Regions from separate parts of the Glutamicibacter mishrai genome, predicted to be linked through region 3. Evidence: riboswitches for the same ligand, from Rfam matches in the RefSeq annotation. Region 3 holds a riboswitch; each other region holds the start of a gene.
The links. A riboswitch is a leader RNA that binds a small molecule or an ion and turns the genes downstream of it on or off. The one in region 3 is predicted to bind S-adenosylmethionine.
Positions count from the first base shown of each region.

Region 1 (5,385 bases), 500 kb from region 3:
CAGCGCCACTGGTGCCCGATGGTTTTGCCGTGATCGGGCGCGGCTACTTCCTGGACATCGATGCCGCCATCATCAACGCGGTATCCATTGCCGTGGTAGTGGCTCTGCTTCTTGGCATCACCCGTTATGGGCGCAAGCTGACCATGGCCGGCGAACAGCCCAGCGCGGCGAAGATCTCGGGCCTGCGGATCAATACGCTGATTGCCAGCGCGTACCTGCTGTGCGCGGTCATCGCCGGATTCGCCGGAGTGGTGCTGGCCGCACGCTCCAACGGCTATGTTCCGGGCAGCGGCCAGGCCTACCTGATGGATGCCATCGGAGCGGTCTTCATCGGGGCAACCATCAGCCGCTACGGACGGGTGTCCGTGGGCGGAACGCTGATCGGCGTGGTGATCTTCGGCCTGCTGGATAACGGGCTGAACCTGATCGGCCTGTCCTTCTTCTGGCAGGACCTGGCTCGCGGCCTGGTGCTGCTGGCGATCCTGCTCGCCGCCGTGGTGCTCGGGCAGTCCAAGGGCCAATCGGCAACCGGCATTTTCGCGCTACTGCGCACGGCAAAGCGCCAAGCACTGACCACCACCGCAAAGGGAAGAAGCAACTAATGAGCAAGCGCATCCACCTGAACGCCTTTGACATGACCTGCGTCAGCCATCAAAGCCCGGGGCTCTGGCGGCATCCGCAGAATAGGGCCGATGAGTACAACACCCTTGAATACTGGGTTGATCTGGCCAAGACCCTGGAGCGCGGTGGATTCGACGCTTTGTTCCTCGCCGATGTGCTGGGCATCTATGACGTGTACCAGAACTCCAGCGGGCCAGCGCTGCTCGACGCCGACCAGGTGCCGCTGAATGATCCGTTCATGCAGGTTTCCGCCATGGCCGCGGCCACGAAAAATCTCGGCTTCGCGGTGACCAGCGCGCTGACCTACGAACAGCCCTACGCGTTGGCCCGGAAGTTCTCCTCGCTGGATCACCTCACCCGCGGGCGCATCGGATGGAATGTGGTGACCAGCTACCTGGAGTCGGCGGCCCGCAACCTGGGCATGACCCGGCAGCTGGATCACGATGCCCGCTATGACATCGCCGATGAATTCATGGACGTGGTTTACAAGCTCTGGGAAGGATCCTGGGAGGAAGGCGCGGTGCTCAAGGACCGCGAACGCGGTGTCTACACCGACCCTTCCAAGGTGCACCCGATCAACCACCACGGCGAGTACTTCGACGTGCCCGGCATCCACCTCTCTGAGCCCTCCATCCAGCGCACCCCGGCGATCTTCCAAGCCGGTGCCTCCTCCCGCGGCCGGCGCTTCGGCGCCCAGCACGCAGAAGGCATCTTCCTGAACTCGATCAACACCGCGGTCACCCGTCGACAGACCGACGCGATCCGCGATGAATTCGAACTGGTCGGCAGGCCCCGGGATGCGGCCAAGATCTACGCGCTGATGACTACCGTGGTGGCCGACTCCGATGCCCAAGCCGAGAAGCTCTACCGTGAATACCAGTCCTACGCTTCACGCGAGGGCGCCATGACCTTCTACGGCGGCTGGTCGGGCTTGGACCTGAGCCAGTACGCGCCGGATGAGGAACTGCAGTACCTGGAAACCAATGCGGCCCGCTCCGCGGTGTCGATTTTCACTACCGCGAACCCTCAGCAGAAGTGGACCCCGAACACCATTGCCGACTACCTCAAAGTGGGCGGCATCGGGCCGGTGCTCGTTGGCTCAGCGGAAACCGTGGCCGATGAAATCGAGCGCTGGGTTGATGAGTCCGGGCTGGACGGGATCAACCTGGCCTATGCCATCACTCCCGGTTCCTTCGAGCAGTTCACCGATCTGGTGGTCCCGGAGCTGCGCAAGCGCGGGCGGACCTGGGCAAGGTACGAAGGCAATACCCTGCGCGAATATCTGACCGAGCCTGGCACCACGAGGGTGGCTGAACACCACCCGGCAGCTGCCTACCGCGGAGCTTATGCGGGCAAGGCCTCGGCGGCCGATACGAAGGCAAGCCAAACCCCGGAAGCGGTACTGGGCGCGCAGTGACATATGAGGAAATGTGACGGCGTTTTTCGCGGCTTTGAGGGCCGCAAAAATGACGATCCATGACGATGTTCCGCCCTATGACGTCGTGCCTACCAACTGGTGAGCCTCGATGTTTCACTGGTAGGACAAACCATCCAGAGCGGCTGAGAGACCTGGCTCCGCGACGCCGCAGCAAGTCTGCTTCCTGCAGAGAGTGCTAACGCCAGGTTCGATGGATTCGCAGAATCTTTCTGCATCCTTCGGAATCCATGAACATGAGGAGAACGAAGATGACCGTACTGAGCACCCAGCTGCCGCGTGTACCATACACCGGCACCGCCGATGAAGCCGAACTCGCCCAATGGCGCGAGACAGCCCGGAAAGTCGCCGACCAGCTGGCCGCCGACGCCCTGGAACGCGACCGCAAAAATGCGCAGCCTTTCGCCGAAGTCCAGCTGCTTCGCGAGGCAGGCCTGCTGAACCTGCTGGTTCCAGCGCAATTCGGGGGAGCAGGAGCCCACTGGGAAACCGCTTTTGAAGTGGTCCGCATTCTGGCTGCAGCCGATGGCTCTATTTCCCAGCTGCTGGCCTACCACTACGTGAACCAGTCGGGCATCGCTTTTTACGGCGCACCGGAAACCCAAGCCGAATGGTGGCAGCGCACCGTGGAGGGCGGCTGGCTCTGGGGCGACTCGGTCAACCCGGTCGACCCGACGCTGACCCTGGTTCCGGAGGGCGATGGATTCCGGCTCAACGGCGCCAAGCGTTTCTCCACGGGCTCCGGCGTGGGCGAAGTGATTGTGATCAATGCCGAAGTCACCGAGGGTGAACGCCAAGGCCAGGTCCTGGCCTTTGTCATTCCACGTGACCGTGAAGGCCTGGAAATCGTCGATGACTGGGACTACCTTGGCCAGCGACTGAGCGCGTCGAACTCTCTGAAGTACCACAACGTGCGTATTGACGCGCAGGATCTGCTCGGCGAGGTCACCGAAGAACCAGTATCGACCCTGTTGACCCCGGGCATCCAGCTGGCGTTTGCCAACTTCTATCTGGGCATTGCCCAGGGCGCCTTGGCCCGTGGCAAGCAGATTCTGCTTGGCCGCAAGAACGCCTGGCTGTTCTCGCAGGCCGAGACCTACTCGCAGGATCTGATCTTCCAGCGCACCGTGGGCGAGCTCAAGGCACGCACCGCAGCTGTGGCGGCGTTGACCGAGAAGCTCGGCCGCAAATTTGATTCGCTGCTGGCCAAGAGCGGGGATGTCACCCAGCCCGAGCGCGCGGCGCTCGCCGTGGACATCGCAGAAGCCAAAGTGGTCTCCACCGAGGTTGGGGTCGAGGTGGCCAACCGGATTTTCGAAGTGACCGGATCATCCTCCACCGCCAATTCGGTGGGCCTGGATCTGTTCTGGCGCAATGTGCGCACCCACTCCCTGCATGACCCGGTGGACTACAAGAAGATCGAAGTCGGCGCCTACTTCCTGCGCGGGGAATCCCAGCCGCTATCGCTTTACACCTAAGAACTTTCTACGGACAGGATCCTGAGATGACTGTATTGACTACCGGAAATCGGCTGAGCAAGCTCAAAGCCCGCTTCGCGCCGCTCTTTGAACAGATCGCCGCGGGCGCTGCCGAACGCGACCGCAGCGGCGAACTGCCCTACCAGCAGATCGCCGACCTTGCCGCAGCCGGTTTCGGCGCGGTTCGCGTGCCTGTTTCCCACGGCGGCGCGGGCGCTACCTTGCCGGAGCTCTTTGAGCTCTTCGTGGACTTGGCAGCGGCCGACTCGAATATCGCCCAGGCTTTGCGCGCCCACTTCGCCTTTGTCGAAGACCGGCTGATCGCTGCCCCTGGAGCGGGTCGGGATAAGTGGCTGGCGCGCTTCGTGGACGGCGAGCTGGTGGGCAACTCCTGGACCGAGGTCGGAACGGTGAAGGTCGGCGACGTGATCACCAAGGTCACCCCGGATGGCGAGGGCGGGTTCCGGATCAACGGCACCAAGTACTACTCCACCGGTTCCATCTTTGCCGACTGGCTGGATACCTACGCAGAGCGCACCGATACCGGCAAGCGCGTGATCGCCGCGGTCAACCGCCACCAGCCTGGCGTGGAACTGGCCGATGACTGGGACGGCTTCGGCCAGCGCACCACCGGCACCGGCACCTCGACGTTCACCGATGCGATTGTGGCCGAAGAGGACTTGATCGACTTCGATACCCGCTTCAAGTACCAGACCGCGTTTTATCAGCAGGTGCTGCTGGCAGTTCTGGCTGGTTCGGCCAAGGCTGCCGAACGCGACTTCGCTGCAGAGCTGAAGGCCCGCAAGCGGACCTTCAGCCACGCGGCGGCCAATGTAGCTGCCGAAGATCCGCAGTTGCTGCAGGTGATTGGCGAGGTTTCGGCGGCGGCTTTTGCGGCGGCCGGAACCGTTGAGCGTGTGTCGCAGGCCCTTGAAGGCGCCTATGAAACTGCGCTGGCTCTGCAAGCTGGGGAGATTTCGGCGGAAGAAGACGAAGCAGCCAACGATGCCGCCGAGCTGGCCAGCGCCCAGGCGCAGGTAGTGCTCACCCCATTGGTGCTCAACGCCATTACCCACGCCTTTGATGCGTTGGCGGCTTCGGCCACCAGTGTTTCGAAGAACCTGGACCGGCACTGGCGCAATGCCCGTACCGCTGGCAATCACAACCCGTGGGTGTTCAAGGCGCGCTTGATTGGCGACCTTGCGGTCAACGGCACCGAACTGCCGCGCGTGTGGGCCATCGGAGCCTCGAAGTAACCACTGCGCATTCTGCAGGCCCAGCATTCTTTGGAGGATGCTGGGCCTGCGGTCTTTAGATCAGTGTTTCAACTCTGGCAGGATCAAAAGTGATGGATTGGGCCAGCAATTGAACTGCCTCAGCACGCTTGGTTTCCGCATCGACGTCTTTTCGGAATTGCGCGTTCCGAGCGACACGTTCACGTTCGAATTCCTGTTCAACACCAGATAGTTCCTGCGCGATGGCCACAGATAGGCCATCGCGGAGTTCTTCGAGGGTTGTATTGGAAATTTCCAGTCTCCGGTTGACCACATTCAGTTCAACATCGGGATATCCGGCAGAGCGCAAGCGATCGCTGACCCCGGTGCCGGTGAGGAAGTCGACTTCCTCGGGCTCAGCGCGTCGATTAAAGACCACGGCAACCAGATATTTTTCTGGTGCCTGGTCGGTGAGCAAATTGCTTGGAAGGCTGTCCAGCAGCACCGTCCCTAGTCTCAGTGATTCTCGTTCGGCGTTGGTTGGCCTTGTTATGGAGTTCATGATTGATGCCTTTCAGCGTTTACGAGTGTCGGCCGGTCTCTTGTGTCTGCTGCGTGGGTGTGGAAAGCGGCCGTT
Region 1 is NZ_CP032549.1:1,560,245-1,565,629, reverse strand. Features, by position in the region: gene D3791_RS07415 (ABC transporter permease) at 1-602, shown strand, start outside; gene D3791_RS07410 (LLM class flavin-dependent oxidoreductase) at 602-2,038, shown strand; SAM riboswitch class I at 2,166-2,256, shown strand; gene D3791_RS07405 (acyl-CoA dehydrogenase family protein) at 2,308-3,534, shown strand; gene D3791_RS07400 (acyl-CoA dehydrogenase family protein) at 3,561-4,790, shown strand; gene D3791_RS07395 (hypothetical protein) at 4,846-5,310, opposite strand; gene D3791_RS07390 (hypothetical protein) at 5,330-5,385, opposite strand, start outside.
Region 1: another riboswitch for S-adenosylmethionine. It lies ahead of D3791_RS07405 (acyl-CoA dehydrogenase family protein); the one in region 3 lies ahead of D3791_RS09740 (methionine ABC transporter ATP-binding protein).

Region 2 (5,385 bases), 350 kb from region 3:
TGAAGATGGCGATGAGCATGGCGGGATTGATGCTCGCGCTCGCGACAACGCTCAACCCCAGAGCCACCGACTCGGGGATGCCATCAATGAGCGCGCCCACAGCCAATGCGCTTCCCGATGAGCTCTCGCCATTGGTGTTGCCGGAGGCCTTCTGGCGCTTCTTGGTGCGCCAGTCCAATACCCGGTTGGCCGAGAAATACAATGCTGCGCCAGCGAGTACACCACCCACGGTGGCCATCAAGCCGCCGGTTTCAAACGCTTCGAGCACAAGCTCGAAACTCAGTGCGCTGACCAGGACTCCTGCGCCGAAGGCCATGATCGCGCAGACCCAGACTCTCGGGATTTTCAGCCACCAGGCGGCGCCCGATCCCAGCAGCAAGGCGGAACCAGCCACCGTGCCCCAAAGCAAAGCTTGCAAAGAATCGAACATGGCACCCACTATAGCCAGCAATTCGCCGGCTTAGTAGGTGCCATGTTGGTTCTGACTGGGATTAACTCTCAGAGGACATATTGCTGAAGCGCGAGTAGTGGCCCTGGAACGCCACGGTGATGGTCTTGGTAGGACCAGCACGGTGCTTTGCGATGATGACATCGGCCTCGCCGGGGCGATTTTCCTTGTCATACACATCGTCACGGTGCAGCAGGATGACCATGTCGGCGTCCTGCTCGATGGAACCGGATTCACGAAGGTCCGAAACCATTGGCCGCTTGTCGGTACGCTGCTCGGAACCACGGTTCAGCTGTGACAGTGCAATCAGCGGAACATCCAGTTCCTTGGCCAGCAGCTTGAGGTTACGCGAGAACTCGGAGACTTCCTGCTGGCGGGATTCCACGCGCTTGCCCGAGCTCATCAGCTGCAGGTAGTCAAGGATGATCATGCGCAGCTCGTTGCGCTGCTTCAGTCGACGGCACTTCGCCCGGATTTCCATCATGGACATATTCGGCGAATCATCGATGAACAGCGGCGCCTCATTCAAGCGCCCCATTGTGGTGGCAATCTTGGTCCACTGCGCGTCTTCAACCGAACCCTTACGCAGGTCCTGGAGCTGGATGGATGCCTCTGCGGAAAGCAGGCGCATCGCGATTTCATTGCGGCCCATTTCCAAGGAGAAGAAGACCGTAGCCATGTTGTTCTTGATGGCTGCCGACCGGGCGAAGTCCAAGGCAAAAGTTGATTTACCGACTGCAGGACGGGCTGCGATGATAATCATCTGCCCGCCCTTCAGGCCCTGGGTCAGTTCGTCGAATTCGTAGAATCCGGTCGGCACACCGGTAATGCCGTCACCGGCATTGGCAGCATTTTCGATTTCGTCGACAGTGCCTTCGATGATGTCCGAGAGACGGACATAATCTTCACTGCTGCGGTTTTCGGCGACTTTGTAGACCTCGGCCTGGGCTTCGTTGACGATGGCGTCGACTTCGCCGTCAGGCGAGTAGCCCATCTGGACGATACGGGTACCGGCATCAACCAGGCGGCGCAGAACGGCGCGCTCGCGCACGATTTCTGCATAGTAGCCGGCGTTGGCTGCGGTGGGCACCTGCTGAATGAGATTGTGGAGGTAAGCGGCTCCGCCTACGCGGGAAATTTCACCGCGTTTGGTCAGCAAGTCAGCTACGGTCACGGCGTCGGCTGGCTCGCCTCGACCGTACAAATCGATGATTGCCTCGTAGATGGATTCGTGGGCCGGGCGATAGAAGTCGGTTCCGCGAAGCGCTTCAACAACGTCAGCGATGGCGTCCTTGGATAGCATCATGCCGCCGAGCACGGACATCTCTGCCTCGACATCCTGTGGCGGCTTGCGCCCAGCGTCGGACTCTCGTCCTTCGTATACCGGCTCAGCACTCATTACAGACACTTCCATCCCCTATTGACCCCACTGGGAAAATTCATCCTTGCCCGATGGCAACGTTCCATCCTGTCAGTTGAGACCGACAGTTCAATGATTAACGTCTGTGGATATTTCTGTCCCAAGGCCAACAGTAGGGCTGATATTTACCCACGTAAACCCCATTATCCACAGCTCCTGTGCATAACATACCCTCACCTGTGGACTAGCCTGTTCACTAACTGGGGAGAACCCTGTGGATTAATGTCAAGTACCCGACAGTAATAGCTTTTGACTAGGTCTTTCATCTTTTCACAACTGTGGACAGAAAGAGATTTTATTGAATCTATCGCTATATCGAGAATAGTTATCAACAGCCAAAAACGCCCGGAATTCAGGGTTTCTTGCGCTTTTCACACAGTTCTGCACACTGCGCCCACAGCCATGTGGATAACTATGTGGATATAGATGGGTACGCAAAACCCTTAGTCATCTCAATAAATGAGGAAATATCCAGCGCCAGTCTAACGGTAGTCCACATTTTCACAGTGGCCCGCCTGTCCACACCGTGGATAACTATTACTTCGCATTCAACACATCAAGAAATGCATCGAGGCCTGTTGTGGATCACCTCGGTGATCCACAACAGGCCTCGATGAGGCTACTACTTGGAAGTGTTAGACGAGTTCAGGAACTGGGATTGAATGAAATCGAGAGTCATGGAAGATCTGCGGCGAGTGCTGCGATGTGTGATGCCCATGCACCTCCAAGAGCACAACCCAGTGGTCCCCTGCCTCAACCTCGTTGTAAATAGACGTTTCCAGCCAAAGTGTGGACTCCTCGATGAACAAGGCACCCTGATCGGAGGTCACCGTATCGACGCCGCGGAATCGATCACCGTTTTTCGAAGCAATCTGCGCGCAGACTCCGCCATTCTGGTCGCTGAGCACTGAGACTCCGATATGGCTGGCACCGCGCAGCTTAGGCCAGGTATTGGAAGACTTCTGGACCGCAAACATAACAAGTGCCGGCTCCAGTGAAACGCCGACGGTGAATGAGGAGGCAACGATGCCGGTTTTTACTCCATCCACCTCTGCGCACAGAGCGGCCACTCCAGAGGGATGCTGAGCGAAAACCTTACGTAGGGTTAGCGGGTCAAGTTCACGATTCAATGACATGGCTCGATTCCTTCGGGTCTTGCCCACCGCGTCAGACCCAGTGGACTTGTCGGTTCGGATGCTTCCAAACTTGCTTATCACTGAGGCTTCACGCCGTGCGCGGTACTTGTTCTGACGCCATTTGGAGCAGAACCGAATCCTCACCTGGAGCACCCCACTACCGTTGAGAGGGTTGCCGATCAGCAAGCCAGGGCTTTTAGCTGATGCTCTTGATTCTGTTTAAAACGATATGGCTCATGACGAATCACCGTCAAACAATTCACTTCGCAAATCGCAATATTCAACAAAATATTCGACTACTACGTTGATTCGAGGGAGTAAAACAGTCTTTTATTCGTCAAAACAGCCTCTGATCGCTGCCGCGACGACCCAAAAATATGTGATCTTCGTCGTAACGCATTAACTTATGGCAAGCGTTGGAGTTCATCGCCTTTTGCACCTTCACCGTTTTTACCGAGCCGTCTACCGTAATGAAACCAAGTTTCTTACTTTGACGCTGAGGTTCATGCAACGATGGAAGTCGCAGTGTTCCGGGTCACACCCGTACTGCCTGTCACCGTTGCCAGAGATGATGAGTGAAGGATGCCTCCATGGTAGATACCCAGGCCAACCATTCCGAGCTAACCCCGTTGCGCTTTCTTGAACGCTCCGCAGAGGTTTATCCAGGGAAGACTGCCGTCGTCCATGGGACGCGCAGCTATACCTACCGGGAACTTGAAACGCACGTCCAGCGTTTCGCCCAAGTCCTCGCCTCACGCATCGAGCCCGGGGATCGAGTGGCCGTTTTGGCACCGAACACTCCGGAAATGCTCATGGCCCACTACGCGGTTCCGTTGGCCGGCGGGGTGCTCATCGCCTTGAATACGCGGCTATCAGCCCACGAGTTGCAGTACATCATGGATCATTCCGAAGCCAAGCTGCTGTTCGCAGACACCGAACTGCTGGAGAACACCGAGAACCTGCGCCGGGACAATCCCACGCTCCAGGCCCTGATTGAAATCACCGATGACCAGTTCACCGGGCCACGCCCCGACGTTGCAGTAGACGGCACGCTCCAGCAATTGCTGTCCGCCGCCTCGGATGAACGGCTTGGGTACGCGATCGCTGACGAACGCGCACCGATCACCTTGAACTACACCTCGGGCACCACCGGAAAACCCAAGGGCGTGCTTTACTCGCATCGAGGCAGCTACCTGAACTCGCTAGGCGAAGCCCACCATCAGGGCTTCACCGCGGCCACCCGATACCTCTGGACGCTGCCGATGTTCCATTGCAACGGCTGGTGCACCCCATGGGCCGTCACAGCCGCTGGTGGCACCCACCTGTGCCTGCGCGCGGTCCGTGAAGATGCAGTCTGGGATGCCATTGAGCAGCTGGATACAACCCATCTGTGCGGCGCACCCACCGTCTGCTCGATCATCGCCGATTCCTCCCGCGCTCATCAGCTCGATGCCCCGCTGCGGATCACCACGGCCGGTGCCCCGCCGTCCCCTGCCATCATCTCCAAGCTCCAGAAACTGGGCATCGAGGTGGTCCACGTCTACGGCCTGACCGAGGTCTACGGCCCCTATACGGTTTGCGAATACCAGGATGAATGGAATGAGCTGGACCCTCCTGCCCGGGCCGCGAAGCTCGCCCGCCAGGGCGTTGGCATGATCACCGGCGAATCAGCCCGCATTGTCGATGAGAACATGGTCGATGTTCCCGCGGACGGATCCACCATGGGCGAGATCGTACTGCGCGGCAATATGGTGATGATCGGCTACTACCGCGATGATGCCGCCACCTCGGAAGCCTTCCGCGGCGGCTGGTTCCACACCGGCGACCTGGGCGTAATGCACCCTGACGGCTATATCCAGGTCCGTGACCGCGCCAAGGACATCATCATTTCCGGCGGCGAGAACATCTCCACCATCGAGGTGGAGCAGGCCCTGGCCTCGCACCCCGAGGTGCTGGATCTGGCCGTGGTCGGCGTGGCCGATGAGAAGTGGGGCGAGCGCCCGGTGGCCTACGTGATTCGCGCCAGCGGCTCGAGTCTTGATGCCCAGACGCTGATCAGCTTCGCCCGTGAAAAGCTGGCCGGCTACAAGGTCCCGCGCACCATCATCTTCCCGCAGGATCTGCCGAGGACTTCTACGGGTAAAGTGCAAAAGAATGTATTAAGAGCCCAGGCTATTGAGCAGCAGCCCAGCGCCTAACACTTTTGGAGTCACCCATGAATTCGCCCGAACCTCGAATCCCCGATAAGACCAGCCGCTTCACCGAGAGCATCGGATTGGTCTTTGACGACATCACCGCCACGTCCGTGCACGGACATGCCGACTTGAACGAGGACCACCACACCCCGTGGGGCGTAGTCCATGGCGGGGTGTACGCCTCGA
Region 2 is NZ_CP032549.1:1,711,282-1,716,666, forward strand. Features, by position in the region: gene D3791_RS08080 (ZIP family metal transporter) at 1-430, opposite strand, end outside; gene dnaB (replicative DNA helicase) at 492-1,847, opposite strand; gene D3791_RS08090 (flavin reductase family protein) at 2,504-3,004, opposite strand; SAM riboswitch class IV at 3,102-3,219, opposite strand; gene D3791_RS08095 (AMP-binding protein) at 3,595-5,202, shown strand; gene D3791_RS08100 (PaaI family thioesterase) at 5,220-5,385, shown strand, end outside.
Region 2: another riboswitch for S-adenosylmethionine. It lies ahead of D3791_RS08090 (flavin reductase family protein); the one in region 3 lies ahead of D3791_RS09740 (methionine ABC transporter ATP-binding protein).

Region 3 (5,385 bases):
AAGCGGCGGCCCCGCGACGCTGCGATGCACCGTCGTGGGGCCGAGGGCCTACTTGTTCCAGGTGGCGAAGTCTGCTTCCAGATCACGATCCCATGGGGTGCCCAGAGCGCCGTCGAGGTAGTTTGCGTACCAGTCGCGCACCTCGTCGGAGTGGTAGGCCTCTTCCAGGGCCTTGCCCTTTTCGGTGTCCGTGAAGCCTGGCTTGGCGCCGATGATGTTGATGTACGGAAGCGCTTCTTCTTCCTCCTCGAAGAGCAGAGCATCTTGCGGGGTGAGGCCGATTTCCGCGCCAAGTCGGGCGAAGAGGAATCCTGCATCCACGTCCGGGAGGGTCTTGGACAGCGACTGCTGATCCACCTCGACGAACTTGAAGTTCTTCGGGTTCTCCAGGATGTCATTCTGCGACAGGTGGATGACGCTCTTGCCTTCGGTGACCTTCAGCAGCCCGGCCTTGTCCAGCAAAGCCAATGCGCGGCCGTTGTTGGCCGTGTCCACCGGGAGCGCGATGGTCGCGCCATTAGGCAGGTCCTTGATGTCGTCGTACTTCTTGGAGTACACGCCGGCCGGCGAGCTGTACATGTAGAAGGCCGGCTCCACATCGACGTTCTGGTCCTTCTTGAACTGCTCAAGGTAGGCGCCGTGCTGGAAGAAGTTGGCGTCGTATTCGCCGTTGGAGACCACGTGGTTCGGCTGCACGATATCGGTGACATAGGTGGCTTCGAGGGTCCAGCCCTTCTCAGCCAGGAGCTTCTGGGCGATCTTGGTTGGTTCCTGGGAAGGTGCCGATTCGGTGACGATGACCTTGATGGTCTTGTCGCCCGAGCCGGCTGCCTGGCCGCCCATCAGGCCGCATGAGGTCAAGGCGAGGACCGCGGCGGAGCCTGCGGTGAAGGTCAAGAAGTTGCGGCGCGATAGTGCCATGATGTTGTCCTTTGATGAATTGCGAGTTGAGTAGGTTCAGGGATTAGCGCTTGTCAGCGGCGCGCGAGAGCCGGGTTCCGAAGAATTGGACTGCATGGACCAGCAGGATCATCAGAACGATGGCCAGCAGCATGACTCCGGTTTCGTAGCGGTAGTAGCCATAGCGGATGGCGAAGTCGCCGATTCCGCCGCCACCGACCAGTCCGGCCATGGCCGAGTAGGAAATGAAGCTGACGGTCATGATGGTGATGGATGAGAGCAATGCCGGCTTGGCTTCGACCAGCAGCACCTCGCGGATGATCTGTCCGCGGGTAGCGCCCATGGCCTGGGCGGCTTCAACAACTCCGTTGCCCAGCTGGCTGATGTTCTGTTCCACGAAGCGGGCGAAGTACGGGATCGCGTTGATGGTCAGCGGCACGATGACCGCCGCGGTGCCGATGGTGGTTCCCACGACGAATCGGGTGAACGGAATGATGGCAATCAGCAGGATCAAGAACGGGAAGGAACGGATGGTATTTACCAAGCCGTCAACTACCCGGTGCAGCTTTGGACGCGGACGCAGCCCATTGGGAGACATTGAATAGAGCCAAATGCCCAGCGGGGTTCCCAGGAGGATGGCGATGGGGATGGCCACCAGCAGCATCGCGAAGGTCTGCGCCATGGCCACCCAGATTTCCGGGGCCAATTCGGCAATCCGGTCAAAGCTGAAAGCTGCTGCGCTGCCGTTGCTCGTGGCTAGCACTACTGAAGTGAAGTTCATTGGTAATCCAGGTTCTCTATACGCGGGCTACGTTGGCAGCGAGGTTATCCGCCTGCTTGGGCTGGCGGTTCAGCGTGATTTCATCGCTGATCAGGTAGCGGCCAATGGGCGTAATCGGTTCAAAGCTTGGTTCTTTCAGCGAGCTCAGCGCGAATTCCTCAACGACCGCTCCGTCTTCCATGACCGAGACCTTGTCGGCGATGGCCTTGATGACGTTCATCTCGTGGGTGACGATCACGGTGGTGATGCCGAGGCTGGCGTTGATGTCGCTGAGGTACTGCAGCACCGAGGTGGTGGTTCGCGGGTCCACGGCGCTGGTTGGTTCATCGCACAACAGCACCTTGGGCTCGGTCACCAGGGCGCGGGCGATGGAGATGCGCTGCTTCTGTCCGCCGGAGAGCTGGCCCGGGTAGGCGCTGGCCTTGTCGGCAAGGTCCACGATGGACAGCGCCTCCAGTGCGCGTTCGCGGCGTTCCTTCTTGGGCACCCCGGCGAACTTCAGGTTCAGCTCGACGTTCTGCTGCGCGGTGCGGTTATTGAGCAGATTAAAGTGCTGGAAGATCATTCCGATGTCATGGCGCTGTTTGCGCAGATCGCCTTCGCTGAGCCCGGTGAGCTCAACGCCGTCAACAAACACCTGGCCCGAAGTAGGGCGCTGCAGCAGGTTGATATTGCGCAGGAGCGTTGACTTGCCGGCACCGGAGAATCCGATGATGCCGTGGATGCTGCCGGCCTGGATATCGAGTGAGACATCCTTGACGGCGGTGAATTGCTCCTGGCCTTTGCCGAAGGTGGTGGTTACGTTCTCAAGACGAATCATCATCGCTCCTTGATGCTTGGTTATGCGGAGCGTACTTCGCGAAAAAATCATCTGCGGTGCGCAGATATTCAAATCGCGAAGTGAAAGTACTCCATCGGTCCTGGCTGTAGCACCGCTCCCTTTCGGGTGGTTGCTGCGACGTCGTTGAGCCAGATCTCTCAGTCGCTCTGGATGGTGTGTGTCCGGTTGTACCTCCCGGACAATTCAAGTCTGTCGCCCGTGGCTGCGGGCCGGCAAACGTTACGTAAATCTGCGTCATCAAGTCATGCTTGGACTCGGTACTCGTGGAAATCGCGCAATAATCGGCGTAGCAATCCGACATATTTCGCCAGTAACTCCTTTTAAGACGGAAAGCCTTGAGCTTTGCACCGGTGTGGTTTTGAATGTCCCGCCAAAGTTGAATGGGGAATTCTGCAGTGGACACGATGGTTGTATTGGATTGCAGATCAATCGAGAGGACATTATGAAGATCGCAATTGCCGGCGCCACCGGACAACTGGGCCAGCTGGTCATCGACGCACTGCTCGAACGCGGGGCCGACCCAGCACAGCTGGTAGCCATTGGCCGTTCTGCGCAGAAGCTTGAACCGCTGGCAGGCAAGGGTCTTCAGACGCGCGTGGCTGACTACAATGTGGAAGCCTCCTTGGTCACCGCACTGGAGGGCGTGGACAAGCTGCTGCTGATTTCAGGCAGCGAAGTCGGGCAGCGAGCCGTCCAGCATGAGAACGTCATCACCGCGGCCCAGCGCGTCAACGTCAAGCTCATTGCCTACACCTCCATCGCCAATGCGCTCACCGGAAATATGAAGCTTGCACAGGAACATATCGCCACCGAGCATGTGCTGGCCGCTTCCGGCATCGACTACGTCCTCTTGCGCAACGGCTGGTACACGGAAAACTACACCGATCAGCTGCTCGGCTACCTCAATAGCGGGGTTATCCTCGGAGCAGCCGGCGACGGCAAGATCAGCGCCGCGACCCGCGCGGACTACGCGGAGGCGGCGGCCGCCGTGTTGCTCTCGGAATCCGACGAAGCAGGGAAGATCTACGAATTGGGCGGGGACAAGCCCTTCACCCTCAGCCAGCTGGCCGGCGCCGTCGGTGCGGCCGCAGGGCAGGATGTCGCTTACCAGGACATGGATCCGCAGCAGCTGGTGGCGATCTACACCGAGTCGGGTGTTCCCGAGTTTTTCGCTGACATCCTGGTGGATACGGATCTGCGAGTTCGCGAAGGGGGCTTGGAAGTGTCTTCCGGGGATCTGGCCAAGCTCATCGGCCGCGCTCCGACTTCCCTTGGCAAAGCCATCAAGGATGCCCTCGCACGCTAGGACAACATAAGTTCTTGTGCAGCGGAGTCAATCAGCCAGGACGATGACCCGTCCGCTGATTGCCTCCGCTGTTTAATGTCATATCCAAACTTATTTCTTCCACATGGACGGAAATACAACGAACCGGAGAAGATGGCGCGTGTCACTTCATCGCGGAGTCGAACGTCTCACGTAAATTCACGCATACCTTCATCCCCACCTTTTCAGGAGATCAAAGTATGCAACGATCAAGTGTGCGCGCACTGGCTGGTGCCGCAATCCTCTGTCTGGGATTGGGCGCCTTCAGCGCGATTCCGGCGAGCGCCGAGCCACGCCAGACCGAGAAGACCCCGACCGCCACTGGTACCGGCGGAGCGGTTTCTTCGGTCGATCCGGAAGCTTCAGCCGCAGGCATCGAAGTCCTGCGCAAGGGAGGCAACGCGGTGGATGCCGCGGTCGCCACAGCAGCGGCGCTGGGCGTGACCGAACCCTACAGTGCCGGTATCGGCGGCGGCGGATACTTCATGTACTACGACGCGGCCACCGGCAAGGTCAACACCATTGACGGACGCGAAACCGCACCGGCTTCCACTCCGCACGATGCCTTTATCGACCCGAGCACCGGCGAACCCTACAACTTCACTCCGGAACTGGTAACCAGCGGAGCTGCTGTAGGCGTTCCCGGCACCGTCGCCACCTGGCAGCGGGCCCTGGATAACTGGGGATCGCAAAGCCTGAAGCAGGTTCTGCGCCCGGCAACCCAGGTCGCTTCGCGTGGATTTGTGGTTGATGAGACCTTCCGCGAACAGACACTGGATAACAAGGAACGCTTCGAAGCATTCGCCTCGACCAGCGATTTGTTCCTCCCCGATGGAGATGCACCGCAGGTCGGAGCCATCTTCAAGAATCCCGAACTGGCCGACACCTACCGATTGCTGGCCAAGGAAGGCCCCAAGGCGTTCTACCAGGGAGATCTGGCCGCTGAAATTTCCCAGACGGTCCAGGCCCCGCCCAAGGTCGAAGACACCAAGCTGCCGGTTCCGGCAGGCTTTGTCAGCACCGATGACCTTGCGAACTACGAGGTGGCTGAGCAGAAGCCGACCTCGGTGGATTACCGAGGATTGGATGTCTTCGGCATGGCTCCATCGTCCAGCGGTGGCACCACCATGGGTGAATCGCTGAACATCCTGGGCAACTATGACCTGTCCTCGATGGAGCCGGCCGACGCCTTGCACCACTACTTCGAGGCCACTGCGCTGGCCTACGCTGACCGCGGCAAGTACGTCGGTGATCCTGCATTCGTCGACGTGCCGACCAAGACGCTGACCAGCAAGCTCTTTGGTGATGACCGCGCCTGCGCGCTGAACCCGGAGCAGGCGGCAACCAAGCCGGTGGCACCGGGTGATATCGAGAATTTTGATGGCCAGTGCCCGGCGGCAACCACCGAGCCTGCCGTGGAGCAGGATACCGAGAACATGTCCACCACCCACCTGTCGGTCGTGGACCGTTGGGGCAACGTGGTGTCCTACACGCTGACCATCGAGCAGACCGGCGGCTCGGGCATGGTGGTCCCGGGCC
Region 3 is NZ_CP032549.1:2,059,633-2,065,017, reverse strand. Features, by position in the region: gene D3791_RS09750 (MetQ/NlpA family ABC transporter substrate-binding protein) at 49-921, opposite strand; gene D3791_RS09745 (methionine ABC transporter permease) at 965-1,681, opposite strand; gene D3791_RS09740 (methionine ABC transporter ATP-binding protein) at 1,698-2,504, opposite strand; SAM riboswitch class I at 2,590-2,679, opposite strand; gene D3791_RS09735 (SDR family oxidoreductase) at 2,965-3,828, shown strand; gene ggt (gamma-glutamyltransferase) at 4,047-5,385, shown strand, end outside.

Region 4 (5,385 bases), 700 kb from region 3:
TATCAAGCTGCTCTGGTTCCGCGTTCTTCTGTTTCTTCGCCACTTAGGCCACCTCCTCCACGCTCAGCTGGGACGTCACAATTTCTTGGTAGGTTTCCGAGGATTCCAACAGTTCTTCATGGGTTCCGCGGGCCACGATTTCGCCGTGGTCCAGAACCAGGATCTGGTCTGCCTCGGTAATCGTGGAAACACGCTGGGCCACGATGATGACCGCGGCATCCTTGGTAGGTTCTACCAAGGCTGCACGCAATTTGGCATCGGTGCTCACGTCGAGTGCTGAGAAGGAATCATCAAAGAGGTAGGTCTTGGGCTTGGCCGCCAAGGCGCGCGCGATGCACAGTCGTTGACGCTGACCACCCGAGACATTGGTACCGCCCTGAGAAATCTTCGACTCAAGCTGCCCCTCACGCTCGGCGACAAATCCGTCGGCCTGCGCAATACGTAGGGCTTCCCACAAATCTTCTTCCTCGGCCTCTTGAGCACCAAAACGCAGGTTGCTGGCGATGGTCCCGGAGAACAGGTACGGACGCTGCGGCACGGAAGAAATGTTCTGCGAGATCGTCTCGCGGCCCAGTTCCCTCAGCGGCAGGCCACCGATGAGGATTTCGCCTTCCGTCGCGTCGTAGAGTCGCGGAATCAGGTTCAACAGGGTGGTCTTGCCGGCACCGGTGGAACCGATGATGGCGGTGGTCTGCCCTGGCTTGGCGGTGAAGGAGATATCGGAGAGCACCGGCGCCTCGGCTCCGGGATATCCGAAGGTCACGTTCTTGAATTCGACGGTGCCGGGTGCTGGCAGCTGGACCTCGCGGTCGGCGGCATCCTGCATGGACGGTTCGCTATCAAGGACCTCGGAGATGCGGTCGGCCGAAACCATGGCGCGAGGGATCATCATGGCCATGAAGGTACCCATCATGACGGCCATCAGGATCTGCAACAGGTACTGCAAGAAGGCGGTCAGCGCGCCAACCTCAACCTGGCCGTTATCCACGCGGTGGCCACCGAACCAGAGCACTGCCGCGGTGGACAGGTGCAAGATCATGGTGATCGCCGGGAACATCAGGACAAAGAGGTTGCCGACCTTCACGCCCAGATCGGTGAGCTTCTGGTTGGCATCGTCGTAGCGTTCGGTTTCGTGGTTTTCGCGAACGAAGGCGCGGACCACGCGAATACCGGTGATCTGCTCGCGCAGCACTCCGTTGATTCCATCGATGCGGGTCTGCATGTCGCGGAACAGCGGCATCAACTTGATGACCAGCAGGCCAACAACAATCAGGACCATTGGCACGGAGACCCAGACCAGCCACGACAGTCCGGGATCTTCGCGGATGGCCATGACCACGCCACCAATGGACATGATGGGGGCATTGATCATGAAGTTCAACGCCATCAGGGTCAGCATCTGGATTTGCTGTACGTCGTTGGTGCCACGGGTGATCAAGGTGGCGGCGCCGAATTTGTTCACGTCTTGGGCCGAGAAGGTGGAGACCTTTTCAAAGACCGACTGGCGGATGTCACGGCCCACGCTCATGGCGGTTTTGGCTCCGAAGTACACGGCGGCCACGGCGGTGGCCACCTGGACCAGAGCGACAATGAGCATCAGTCCGCCGGTGCGCCAAATGTAATCGACGTCCGCGTTCACCACGCCGACGTCAATGATTTTGGCGTTGAGGCTGGGGAGATAAAGAGTGGCCATGGTGGTGGCCAACTGCAAAATGATAACGGCAATGATCCAGCCTGTATAAGGCTTGGAGTGTTTCAAGATGAGCTTGAGAAGCATGTGGAAAAATCCTCGCTGGCATCAGGCTCTCCGGCACCAGGCCACTTCGGATTAAGGGCGCGGTGATTGAAGAGCGAATGCCAGTCTAGCGCTCCGCTTGGACACTTAGTATCATCCTTCCGATTGATATTTGCCAACCAGTGATTAACGCTCGATTAACGGCAGAATTCCGGGGATGGTGGCGTTAATCATAGGTTATGGAAATAGCGCAAAGAGCCGAGATTTCCGGCGGACTTTCATCCGCCGGAAATCTACGCTCATTTACGCCTGAACGCTACCGGAAACCTCGCAGGCGTAGTTCCCTCGGATGTACTCGGACAAGGCCACGGACGGGCGTTCGAAGCACAGCAGCCGCGGGAAGCCGGTCCAGGCCTCGGGCACCAGCTGCACGATGTGCTCAGGCCGCGCCCGTTCTTCCATGTTGCTTCGGCCAGTGTCCGGGTCCTGCCGGTCACCCGCAGACATCTCTGGCCCGGCTGCGGATTCTTGGCTTTGATCCCGAGCAGTTCCAGCCGTTGCTCCAGGCGATCTAGGCCCTCAAAATTTCTGCAGAGCTCGCGGGCATGCCCCAGCGCGGCTTTAAGCCCCGCGCTGGCTGCCCAATGCAGTTCCGGGGTGAACCCGGAGGCAATCCAGCGGGCCACATATTCGTGGACATGGGGCAGGTTCAACCCCGGTAGTCCACCACGTTGCTTCTCGGCTTCGAAGGCCAGGAATCCTCCTGATTGGAGGGTGCGCGATCCTGCATGGAAAGGATCGTCCAGCAGCACGCTGTGCCACTTCCGCTCGCTGTCGGTTCCCTGCGGATTCCCTGTCGTGTATTCATGAATGGCGCCCACGGCATCCTCGCCTTCGTTCCAGGCGGCGCGGCATCCCGAAGGATCAGCACAGCCGATCGACTTGCCCGGGATGGCTTCCCGGACCGGATCTTCCCCTGGGGCACCCCGCTCGATGAGGAGGGTTGCCACCCGGCCAGCCAGGTACTTAGCGCCGCGATTCTGTGAGCTTGCTTCAATAGTACTGGGCACCACCGACAGCTTGTCTTGGGCCGGTGCGCAGCACCGGCCCAAGACAAGCGATTCGATCAGTCTCTGATTGGCGGAGGTGCCACCTCGTCGTGCTGGGACTTCCCGCTGTCCTTCTTCTTTTCCGGCGGCACGGTGACGATGATCGACGCGATGGCGATGACCACCATCAGCACGTTGAACAGCAGGCCGATGGCGCCGCCGAAGCGCGACGCCACATTGTCCTGGCGGCCAATGAACAGGCCCCAGGACTGGATCATTGCCGGATCCATGGCCCGTCCAGCCACGTACAGGGCCGCGGAGATGGCCGCGGAGATGGCCGCGCCGATGGCGTTGCCCAGCGACGAAGCCACCTTGTGGATGCCGGACGCGGAGCCCACCTCGCCGTCGGAGACATTGGACAACGCCGCGTCGGTGGACGGCGTGGCATGGAAACCCAGACCGATGCCGAACAACGTAAAGCCGATAACCGAGAGCACGATGCACTGGTCGATATACAGGAAGGTCATCGTGCACATCAGGATGCGCAGACCGGTGATCATCGACCCCCAGAGCAGCGGCTTCTTCGGCCCGAAGCGCTGCAGCAGCTTCTCCCCCACGCGGGTGGTGGCACGGATGGCCACCAGATAGCCCAGAGTCAGCAGGCCGGGCTGCAGCGAGGACATCCCGGCCGCCACCTGGACCAGGCCCCGCGAGACAATCAGCGTGCCAGCGGCGCCATTGAGCAGGAAGTTGGACAGCTTGGCGCCGGTGAAGGTGCCGACGGAGAACACCTTCAGGTTCACGAACGGATTGCGGCTGCGCACCTCGATCTGCAAGAACAGCAGCCCGGTGACCACGAAGATCTCCACGAGCGCGGTTCCGTCTACTGGGTTCCCTTGCTTCGCGCTTAGCTGCGGTTAGCCGACATGGCTCAGCTGGCTTCGGTGATTTCAATCTATCCCCCGGCTGGACAGGCAGTCCAGCAACCGGTTGAATGCAATATTCAGCAACTTCGGCGAGCGCCGGCGCCGCTAGCGGTCCTGCTCGGTGCAGATGCAGAACCTGTTGCCCTGCCGATCCGTCGCCACGGTGAAGCTGGGGGCGTACTGGCTATCGAGCTCGGTGCTTTCGCTGCCCAGCGCTTCGAGCACCGGCTGGCTTTCGGAGAAAGGGACCCACACATCCAGGTGCAGCCGGTTCGGGTTGGGGTCTTCTGTTTTCTGGAACCAGATGGCAGGCAACCGGTGGTTCGGGTCGGCCAGGCTGCCGTCTTCTTGCTGCTTGTATCCCAGGCCGGCGGCCCACTGCGCGGCGACCTGCTGCCGGTCGGCTGTATCGATGCCGATTTCCACCGTGCGGATCAATCCCGGGCGGGAAGTGGCGCCAAGTGCCCGGGCCTGTTCGGAGATCCTGCGTGCCAGGGCGATATCCCGGGTGGTCACCCGCCCTCCGGCGTCATGGGAAGTAGTGGTGACGAAGACGCGGTTGTAGCGCCAGTCCACGTCCGGGTGGTGGTTGTCCATTTCGGCGGCTCCGGCGATATCGCTGAAGAGCTCGATGGCGGATGCCGCTGTTTTGGTCTGGAAAACGGCGGCTATGCCGCCGGGGATTTCCCGCCAATGCGGCAGGTCCTCCAGATAGTCGCTGATCTGCTGGTCACTGAGAATGTCGTTGCTGCCCATGCGTATCTCCTCCTTGAAAACACGATGGCACCGGTGCCGCTTCACCTCAAGGAGATTTCCTGAAGGCACAGGTTTCCATCAGTGCCAGATCTGGATGTCTCCTGTGAACTGATGCGCTACCTGCCCGTACGCGGGCGGGACGGCCTAGCCTCGATGGCAAAGCGCAAGGAGGCCTGAATTCCATGCTGAACATCTTCCAAGCCGAGATCAATGATTCGACGTTGGATGACATCAAATCTGCGCATAGCAATCGCAAGCGCCGGCGGCTGCGCCGTGCCGCGCTCCTGGCGGTTGCGGTCATCGTCGTGGCTGCCTTGCTCGGCCTGTTCGCCCAGGAGAAGACCGTGGTGAACGACGGCGACGGCTTCACGGCCGAAGTGCAGCTCCCCACCGTGATCAGAGCCGGAAATGAAATCGAGCTGAGGATTGAAATCACCGCTGCCGAGCCGTTGCCCGAGACCATCACCCTGGAGCTGAACGAGGACTACCTGATGCTCTTCGAGGACTTCTCGGCCTTTCCCGAACCCGAGTCCGTAGCAAGCGGCGCAGGTGGCACCATCCAATTCGAGGTGGCCCCGGTGCCCGGGTCCAGGCAAATGGTCGCCACGCTCACCGGCCGCGCCTCGGATCAGTGGTCCCCGAGCACCGGCGGGGTGCTGGGCATCGAGGTGAAGGGCAATACAACGGAACTAGAGATCAGAACCTGGAGGATCCCCTGATGGATATCGTCATCCGCGCTGCCGTCGCGTTCATCATCCTATGGCTGGCCACCCGCGCCGCGGGACGGTCCACACTCGGCGAGCTCAGTTCATTCGAGCTGGTGCTCTTCGTGGTGCTGGGCGATTTGGTGCAGCAAGGCATCACCATGGAAGACCGTTCGCTGGTCGGCAGCTTGCTGGCGGCCTTCACCATGATCGTG
Region 4 is NZ_CP032549.1:1,361,840-1,367,224, forward strand. Features, by position in the region: gene D3791_RS06445 (ABC transporter ATP-binding protein) at 1-43, opposite strand, end outside; gene D3791_RS06450 (ABC transporter ATP-binding protein) at 44-1,777, opposite strand; gene D3791_RS06455 (hypothetical protein) at 2,035-2,616, opposite strand; SAM riboswitch class IV at 2,671-2,783, opposite strand; gene D3791_RS06460 (MFS transporter) at 2,862-3,653, opposite strand; gene D3791_RS06465 (4a-hydroxytetrahydrobiopterin dehydratase) at 3,816-4,466, opposite strand; gene D3791_RS06470 (hypothetical protein) at 4,649-5,185, shown strand; gene D3791_RS06475 (DUF421 domain-containing protein) at 5,185-5,385, shown strand, end outside.
Region 4: another riboswitch for S-adenosylmethionine. It lies ahead of D3791_RS06455 (hypothetical protein); the one in region 3 lies ahead of D3791_RS09740 (methionine ABC transporter ATP-binding protein).